2 regions of the Acidaminococcus hominis genome follow, and region 2 is predicted to be linked to the other one. Evidence: predicted binding sites of a transcription regulator. Region 2 holds the regulator's gene; the other holds the start of a gene.
The links. Region 2 encodes HrcA, which represses chaperone genes, less so after heat shock. Its sites were predicted from a motif close to TGTTAGCACTCNNNTNANNNGAGTGCTAACA; they were not measured.
Positions count from the first base shown of each region.

Region 1: a site for HrcA is predicted at 2,021-2,051, ahead of LKE88_RS09470 (Hsp20/alpha crystallin family protein). Genes of this name have one in related genera too.

Region 1 is NZ_JAKVMG010000001.1:2,096,034-2,100,071, reverse strand. It holds gene LKE88_RS09480 (energy-coupling factor ABC transporter ATP-binding protein) at 1-684, opposite strand, end outside; gene LKE88_RS09475 (tryptophan transporter) at 677-1,246, opposite strand; gene LKE88_RS09470 (Hsp20/alpha crystallin family protein) at 1,448-1,891, opposite strand; gene LKE88_RS09465 (TIGR04076 family protein) at 2,136-2,402, opposite strand; gene LKE88_RS09460 (C39 family peptidase) at 2,414-3,217, opposite strand; gene LKE88_RS09455 (heat-shock protein Hsp90) at 3,366-3,707, shown strand; tRNA gene LKE88_RS09450 (tRNA-Lys) at 3,859-3,934, shown strand.
Region 2 is NZ_JAKVMG010000001.1:1,023,326-1,027,363, forward strand. It holds gene dnaK (molecular chaperone DnaK) at 1-455, opposite strand, end outside; gene grpE (nucleotide exchange factor GrpE) at 514-1,116, opposite strand; gene hrcA (heat-inducible transcriptional repressor HrcA) at 1,126-2,169, opposite strand; gene hemW (radical SAM family heme chaperone HemW) at 2,262-3,431, opposite strand; gene ttdB (L(+)-tartrate dehydratase subunit beta) at 3,563-4,038, opposite strand, start outside.

The sequences.
Region 1 (4,038 bases), 1.1 Mb from region 2:
GCGGCCTTGGACCACCGCTTCCCCGCCGCTGATTAACACCAGATCCGTCAGATAGGGGAGCAGGTAGTTCAGGTCATGTTCCACCACCACTACGGTCATCTGCTGCTGCCGGTAGATTTTGTGCACCAGGGCATACAGGGACCGGGCTCCGTCCGGATCCAGGGCCGAAACCGGTTCGTCCAAAATCAGGATTTCCGGCTGACAGGCCAGTACAGACGCCAGCAGCAGCCGCTGCCGCTGGCCCCCGGACAATTCGTCCAGCTGGTAATTTTCCCGGCCAGGAAGGCCTACCTCTGCCAGGGCCTGGGACACCCGGGCATCCACTTCATCTGGAGAAAAACCATGGTTCAAAAGGCCAAAGGCAATTTCTTCTCCCGCCGTCAGGGACACCATCTGGCTTTCATAGTCGTCCAGCATAATTCCCACCCGCATGGCCAGTTCAGAAATTTTCTTGCCCTGGATATTTTCTCCCAAAACTTCTACCGAGCCGTGGTACCTTCCGCCATAATAATGGGGGACAATTCCCGTCATGGCCTTGCACAGGGTGGTTTTTCCAGCGCCGCTGGGACCGGCGATGGCCGTAAAGGAGCCTTCCTTGATGGTCAGGTTGATATCCTTCAGCACCAGGTCGCTGTTCAGGTATTCAAAATAAAAATCGGAAATCCGAATTGCCGCTTCACTCATGTTGTCCACCCTCCGTTGCAAAGAAAATCTTCCGGACCGGGCCGTACAGGGCCTGGGTTACCAGGGCGTTCACCAGGGCAATCACAGCTACCAGAGGCAGCATGGCCCGGATCCACACAACCAAAGGCAAACCCAGAACCAATTTCAGAATATGGGTAAATACTGACCCGCTGACAAAGGTGGCCAAAAAGCCCACAATAAAGGGTTTTACCCGCAGGTTTTCCAAATGGGTCAGGGCAAAGGCCTTTACCAGAATGCAGGCAGTAGCTGCGCCGCACAGTTCACTGGCCAGGTTGCCCAGGGGAAACGCGGATTTAGAGGAGGGAATCAGGGTCAAGCCGGCCACAAAGCCTATTCCCAGGGCCCGGCTCAGGCTGGGACGGGTCAGGCAAATGGTAATGGAATACATGGCAATGGTCCAGTTGGGGGTTACGCCTCCTACGTTGGGGCTGATGGTGTGCAGAATAACGCCGATTGCCAGCAAAAGAGCGGTGACTGCCACCCAGCGATGGGTGTCCCGAGCTGCTTCGACAGTAATTAACTCCGGAATTTGTTTTTCCATTGACCGTTGCTCCTTTTTTCGCAATTTTTTCAAAAACTATTGTAAATTATAGTTTACGTGGGATAGAAGGTGTTGTCAAGGGTGTTTCCTCCAGAAAACATTGTCTCCTTTGCAGGTGCACACATAAAGAAATCCCGGAGCCATACTTGCGTATGACTCCGGGATTCTCTCCGGAACCCTCCCTGAGGGTTCCCTTCCTCGTTATCCTTCGATAGCGATATATTTCTTGGTTTCTTCTTTCTGAGGTTCTTTCTTAGGAATGCTCAATTGCAGGATGCCGTTTTCGTATTTGGCTTTCACATCGGCCTCGGTGATATTTTCCCCTACATAAACCGTACGGGCACATTCACCATAGGAACGTTCACGGCGGATATATTGCCCTTTCTTATCCTTCTCATCCTTGTCCAAACCCTTGGAAGCCCGGATGGTCAGATAGCCATTTTCCAACTGCGCCTTGATTTCCTCTTTCTTGAAGCCCGGCAGATCGATATCCAGTTCGTAGTGGTCACCCACGTCCCGAATGTCCATCTTCATCATGTTTCTGCCATGTTTCCCGTACAAAGGATTCCGGCTGCTGAACATATCATCAAAATCATCCATCAAATCTTCAAAACCATTTTCATCGAATACACTAGGCAGTAACATAAGCCATTCCTCCGTTCATCTTGGCCATGAAGGTCAGCTTTTGGAACTACCGAAAGGCTATTGCAACGGTTCTTTTTGGGAACCCTTTCCTTGGTCTCTCCTTCGTTCTGGTTATAATATACCACTTGTTGTTAGCACTGTCAATAGTTGAGTGCTAATTAGTCAAAGTTTTTTACTATTTTTTCTTATTCACCGCAAAACGGCCCTTCCCACCTGGGGGAAAGGCCGTCCGTTTTTTTCTGGGTTAATTTGTTTTTTCTACAGTGATTTCAAAAATATTGATTACGTCCGCATCCGGGCAGGCTACCCGCAGGGTATTGCCCTTCATGCCGGGGATGATGCCCCCGTAGCGGAGAATGTCGATATAGGGAAACAGCACGTGCTGGGCCATGGGGCAAAGCTGTCCCCGCTGGGTATCCCAGTCAAAGGTACAGCCGGCTGTATGGCCGTGGTGGCAGCCCCTGGGGCCCTTTTTGTCCACCACCCGAATGGTAATCTTGGGTCTTGTCATCAGCCGCCTCCTTACTGCCCGTCCGGGTACGCTACCAAAAACAGGTTGTGATTGCCCCCTTCGCTTTCCGGGAAGGAACCAAACATATCAAACAGGGCAAAGAACCGGGCCGCCGGATAAATCCCGTAGCCGTCCTGGTTATGGTCCGTGGTATCGTAAGGGTCCGCCATGATGACTACATCATCCTGGGGATTTTCCGTACCCATATCATCATAGCCGATGATATCCTGCCAATGGCCGCCCCAGTCGATCCAGCATACCATAATGGGACGCCCCTGCTGGAGGAAGCGTTTGATATCTTCCGGGCCAAAGGTCTTGCCTTTCCGGGCATAGTCCGTGGAACTGATGGTCTTAAAGCCCCCCACCTTTTGGAAAATGTCTTCCATTTGGGCCAGGGTGGTGCCGGGATACCCCTCCGGGAAGCCGTTTACCTTCAGGTCCTTGCAGGAATGGCGCAGGTCCGCCAGCTTTTGCTCCGACCAACCGTCCCGCTTGCCGTACCAGTTGAGCACCATCAGGGCCGCGGCCGGTCCACAGGACCATTCACTGGACTGCTGGAGGGTCTGGAAATGGGGCAGCAGGAGGAGGGAGCCTTTGCCCTTCATATGGTAAAAATCCGGGTGGGCAAAATAGGGATCCGGCTGGTGGTCCAACTGCCGGTCAATGGAGGCAGCCCCCTCATTGACGGTTATTTTGGCCGCTCCCGGGATTTTCATATCATTGGTATAATCTGCTGCCTGGACGGGAAAATGCAGTCCCAAGCTCAAGCACAGGGCCAGCAGCCCCAAGGAAAACAGTTTTTTGGTCTTTTGCATATTACATCCTTTCTGCAGGAAAGTCCTGCCATCTCCAAGAAACTTACTATGGAATTTATTATAAAGGATTTTCCCAAAAAAACCTAGCGCTCCCCCTAAATTGGGTGTATAATGTAATAAAAGTTATTACAATAGAGGATGGATCATCATGGATAAACACGAGGAAATTGTTGCTGAAGTGAAAAATCTGGTTGCTGCGCCCAGCGTTTACGGCGGCTTAAAAGAACTGGCCCAGAAATGGCTGGATGCAGAAGGCACTGCTGCCCAAGCCAATCTGACCGCTCTGCTCCATGCGGCCCTGAAGGAAGATGTCAACACCATCGATGCGGTCATTCCTTTCTTTGCTTCCGAAGCAGCCAAAAAAGCGTTCGGCGCTGACCAAGCTGCCCAAATGCTGGCCAAGGCCCAGGAAGTCAAGGCAAGCGGCGGCAAATACTGCTTCTGCCCGGCCTGCACCGCCGGAGCCAAACTGCTGGAATTGTTGGCCTAAGGGCTCACCAGGGAAGGTAATTCCTTCCCTGGCTTTTTTCTGTCCAAACCAAGGATAGGACCACTGAGCAGCGGCACAAACATTAATTTCACGAAAATAGCCCTTGACAATATTCCTCAAAATCCGCTATAATTATAAAGCTGTTTCTTATGATTCACTAGCTCAGTTGGTAGAGCACCTGACTTTTAATCAGGGTGTCCCGGGTTCAAGTCCCGGGTGGATCACCAAAATCCCAAGGAGTAGGCCAAAAGCCTGCTCCTTTTTTTTTCCCCAAGCCTGACCCGGGACAAAACGAGCCTCCCGATAGTTCCTGCGTCCCAATTTTTCGCCA
Region 2 (4,038 bases):
GCAGCTGCGGTAGGTTCGTTGATAATCCGTTTTACTTCCAAACCGGCAATCCGGCCAGCGTCCTTGGTGGCCTGCCGTTGGCTGTCGTTGAAGTAGGCAGGAACCGTAATAACGGCTTCCGTTACTTTTTCGCCCAGGTAGCGTTCTGCATCGCCCTTCATCTTTTCCAGAATCATGGCAGAAATCTGTTCCGGGGTGTAGTCCTTGCCATCAATGGTCACGGTGTATTTGGTGCCCATGTGCCGTTTGATGGAGCTGATGGTCCGTTCCGGGTTGGACACAGCCTGGCGTTTGGCCAGCTGGCCTACCAGTCTTTCACCATTTTTGGTGAAGCCTACAACGGAAGGAGTCAGACGGCCGCCTTCCTGGGTGGTGATTACCGTAGGTTCGCCGCCTTCCATAACGGCTACAACGGAGTTGGTGGTACCTAAGTCAATACCTATAATCTTAGACATAATGAATTCCTCCTGTCAAATCTCGCTTCTTACGCTTTACGCAAAGGTTATCTATTGATTAAGAGTTACGCACAACACGAACCTTGGAATGGCGGATGACCTTGTCGCCGATCTTGTAGCCCTTTTCCAGGACCAGATCCACGCTTTCATCCGGCAGGTCAGGGTTCCCGCCCTGCATAACGGCCTCATGAATGTTGGGATCGAAGGGTTTTCCTTCCGCAGGAATTTCCTCGATGGACAGATTCTTGAGGGCTTTTTCAAACTGCTTGTGGATTTTTTCCATCCCCACTTGGATGGCGCTGGTATCAGTGGAGTTCTTCAGGCTTTCTTCCGCCCGTTCGAAGTTGTCCAGCACCTTCAAAAACTCCTTGGAAACCTGGGCCGTAACAAACTGGCTCAGCTGTTCCCGTTCTTCATTGTTGCGCTTTCTGAAGTTATCGAAATCTGCCTGCAATCTTAAAAGACGGTTTTGCAGGTCCTGGATTTCCTTGGCCTGTGCGTCAAGCTTGGCATCCTTGGGATCCACGGCTTCTGCTTTGCCGTCCTCAGTCTGGGCCTTGGCATCTGCCTTTTCAGCAGCCTGTGCGGCGGCTTGTGCCTGTGCTTCAGTTTCAGCTGCGGCAGTAGTTTCTTCTTTTACCTTCTGCTGTTCTTCTACCATAGTTCCTCCCTACTTTTCGTCTATTTTACTCATAACCACCCGTAGGTAATCATGCAGGTAATCCATAACGGAAATTACTTTCTTGTACTCCATGCGGGTTGGCCCCAGTACGGCCAGGGTTCCAATCACCTGTCCGTTCAGCCGGTAGGTGGCCTGAATCATGCTGCAATCTTGAATGCCGGAGAATTTGTTTTCGCTGCCAATGGTCACGCGCATGCCCGAATGGGCACTGTCCGCTTTCAGCATATCCTTGAGCATCTGCTCCTCTTCCAGGACGCTGAGCAGCTCCTTGATCCGTTCTGGATCCCGAAATTCCGGCTGGCTCAGCAGCTGCTTGGTGCCTCCCAGGAACATCTTGTCCTCACTTTGTCCGGACTGCATTTGCCGGATTCCCTTGATCAGGGAAACGTACAGGGCTTTGTCCCCTTGGAGGGTGTCGCGCACTTCTTGCAGAACCGCATCGGTGATATCGTTCAGCTTCATCCCATGAAGTCTGTTGGTCACCCGTTCTGCCAGGGCATCCATTTCCATCTTGCTCATGCCGGCAGGGATTTGGATTACACCATTATCCATCTGCCCGTCATCTTCTACGATGCACAAAATGGCTTGATGCTCATTCAGGGGCAGGAACCGGATATAGGAAAAAGCACTTTCCCGGTCCTTGTTGGCCAGCACCACGGACACGTTCTTGCTCATCCTGGATAATATCTTGGCGGTGGACTGAAAAATGTCGTCGATGCTGTGTACCCGTTCCCGGTACCAGCTGTTGATCAGCGCCACATCATTGGGTGAGAGGGTGTCCGGTTTCACCAGAGAATCCACGTAGTAGCGGTAGGCTGCTGCGGAGGGAATCCGGCCAGCCGAAGTGTGCGGCTGCTCCAAATAGCCCAAAAGCTCCAGGTCGGACATTTCGTTCCTGATGGTAGCGGGGCTGATTCCCAGGTTGTATTTTCTGGCGATGGTGCGAGATCCTACAGGCTCAGCCGTTTCGATATAATCTTCAATGATGAGTTGAAGTATTTTTTTCTTGCGGTCACTTAGCACTGTAATCATCTCTTTTCTAGATTGTTAGCACTCAAACCATTGGAGTGCTAACATCTAATGGTAAAGATACACCTATTTAGTCAAATTGTCAATACTTTTGACTAAATATTTTTTTCTTTTTTAGCCTCCGGCGGCACCGTGAGAAAAGTCTCAAAGGCCAGATTCCCAAAGCGCATGCCCTGGGGCGTCAGGTGGATATTGTCCCCCTCCTGCTCCAGCCAGCCCCGGGATTGGCACTCCTCCCAGGCTGTTTCATAAAAGGGAAAGAAGGCCGTTCCCGTGCGCTCCTGAAACTCCATCAGGTTCAGCCCCTGCCGGGTTCTCAGGCTCATAAAGACCAGCTCCTCCCGACGGATTTCCGGGGTGAGGGTTTCCACTTCCAGGGGTTTTCCTTCAATATATTCCCGGATACCCGCAGGATTGGTTTCCCGACGCTTACCATTAAACCGGCAGGCCCCGCAGCCAAAGGCCATATAGGGCAGGTAATGCCAGTATACCTGGTTGTGGAGGGACTCCTGGCCGGGCCGGGCGAAGTTGGCGATTTCGTAGCGCTGGTACCCGGCCTGGGGCAGGGCGTCCATCAGGTAGTCGTACATGGCGTCCACCGCCTCGTCAGGGGGCAGGCTCAGCTGCCCCTTGGCCAGCTGCCGCTCCAGCTGGGTCCCCTCCTCTACAGTCAGGCCGTAGACGGAAATATGGTCCACGCCGGTGGCAATCAGCTTCTGTAGGGAATCCTGGACTCCCGCCAGGGTCTGGGTGGGATACCCGTAGATTAAGTCCCCGCTAATCCGGGCAAAACCGGCCTCCCGGGCCAGCTGCACAGCCTCCGCCGCCTCCTCTGCCGTGTGGATACGGCCCATCAGGGCCAGCTCCCCGGGCTGGAAGGATTGGATTCCCATACTCAGCCGGTCAAAGCCCAGCTGGCGATAGGCCCGGAGACTTTCCAGGGTTACCGTGCCCGGATTGGCTTCCAGGGTAGCCTCTGCCGGGTGCTGCCAGAACCTCCGGTCCTTCAGGGCCTGGACAATTTGGGCCAGCAGCTCCGGGGGCAGGACGCTGGGCGTACCACCGCCAAAGTAGATGGTAGCCGTAGGGCTCAGCGGCAGGTCCGGCTCATAGGCGCGAATTTCCTCCACCAGCCGCCGGGTATACGCTTCCATTACCTGGGGAGACTGGATCTGATAGGAAGCAAAATCACAATAGCAGCATTTATGGACGCAAAAAGGAATATGAATGTAGATACCTTGGTACAATTGCCAGCGTGGCCGCATGGAGTTCTCCCCTCTTTCTGTACATTTCGCAAGTTCCTACCTATTGTAGCACAAATGGGACCGGGGAGAAAACGGCGGCAGTAAAACAAAAAAGCCATGCCGCAGCATGACTTTTTTGTACCCATCTTACTTTATTTAATGAAACCTACGTGTTTGCTGATGTCTTCATAGACTTTCTCAGCGGTGGCCTTGAATTGCTTCTTGTTTTCTTCAAACAGGTTGCCGCCGTGGGTATCTACAGCCACGATCAAGGGTCCCAATTCTTCTACTTCGCTGGTCCACAGGGTTTCCGGCATACCCAGGTCTTTCCATTGGGCATCAATGATTTTCTTGAAATGCACAGCGGAAACTACAGCACAGCCAGCAGGGAATACGCAGAAAATGGTTTTGTGTTCTTTGCAGGCTTCCATGGTGTCTTGGCCCATGCCACCCTTGCCCACAATCAGCTTTACGCCAGTTTGTTCAATGAAGGCTTTTTCGAACTTTTCCATACGCATGGAAGTGGTAGGTCCAATGGATACCATTTCGTATTGGTCTTCGCTGCCAGGGATGGGGCGAACGATGGGGCCTGCGTGGAAAATAGCGCCGCCTTCCAGGTTTACGGGCA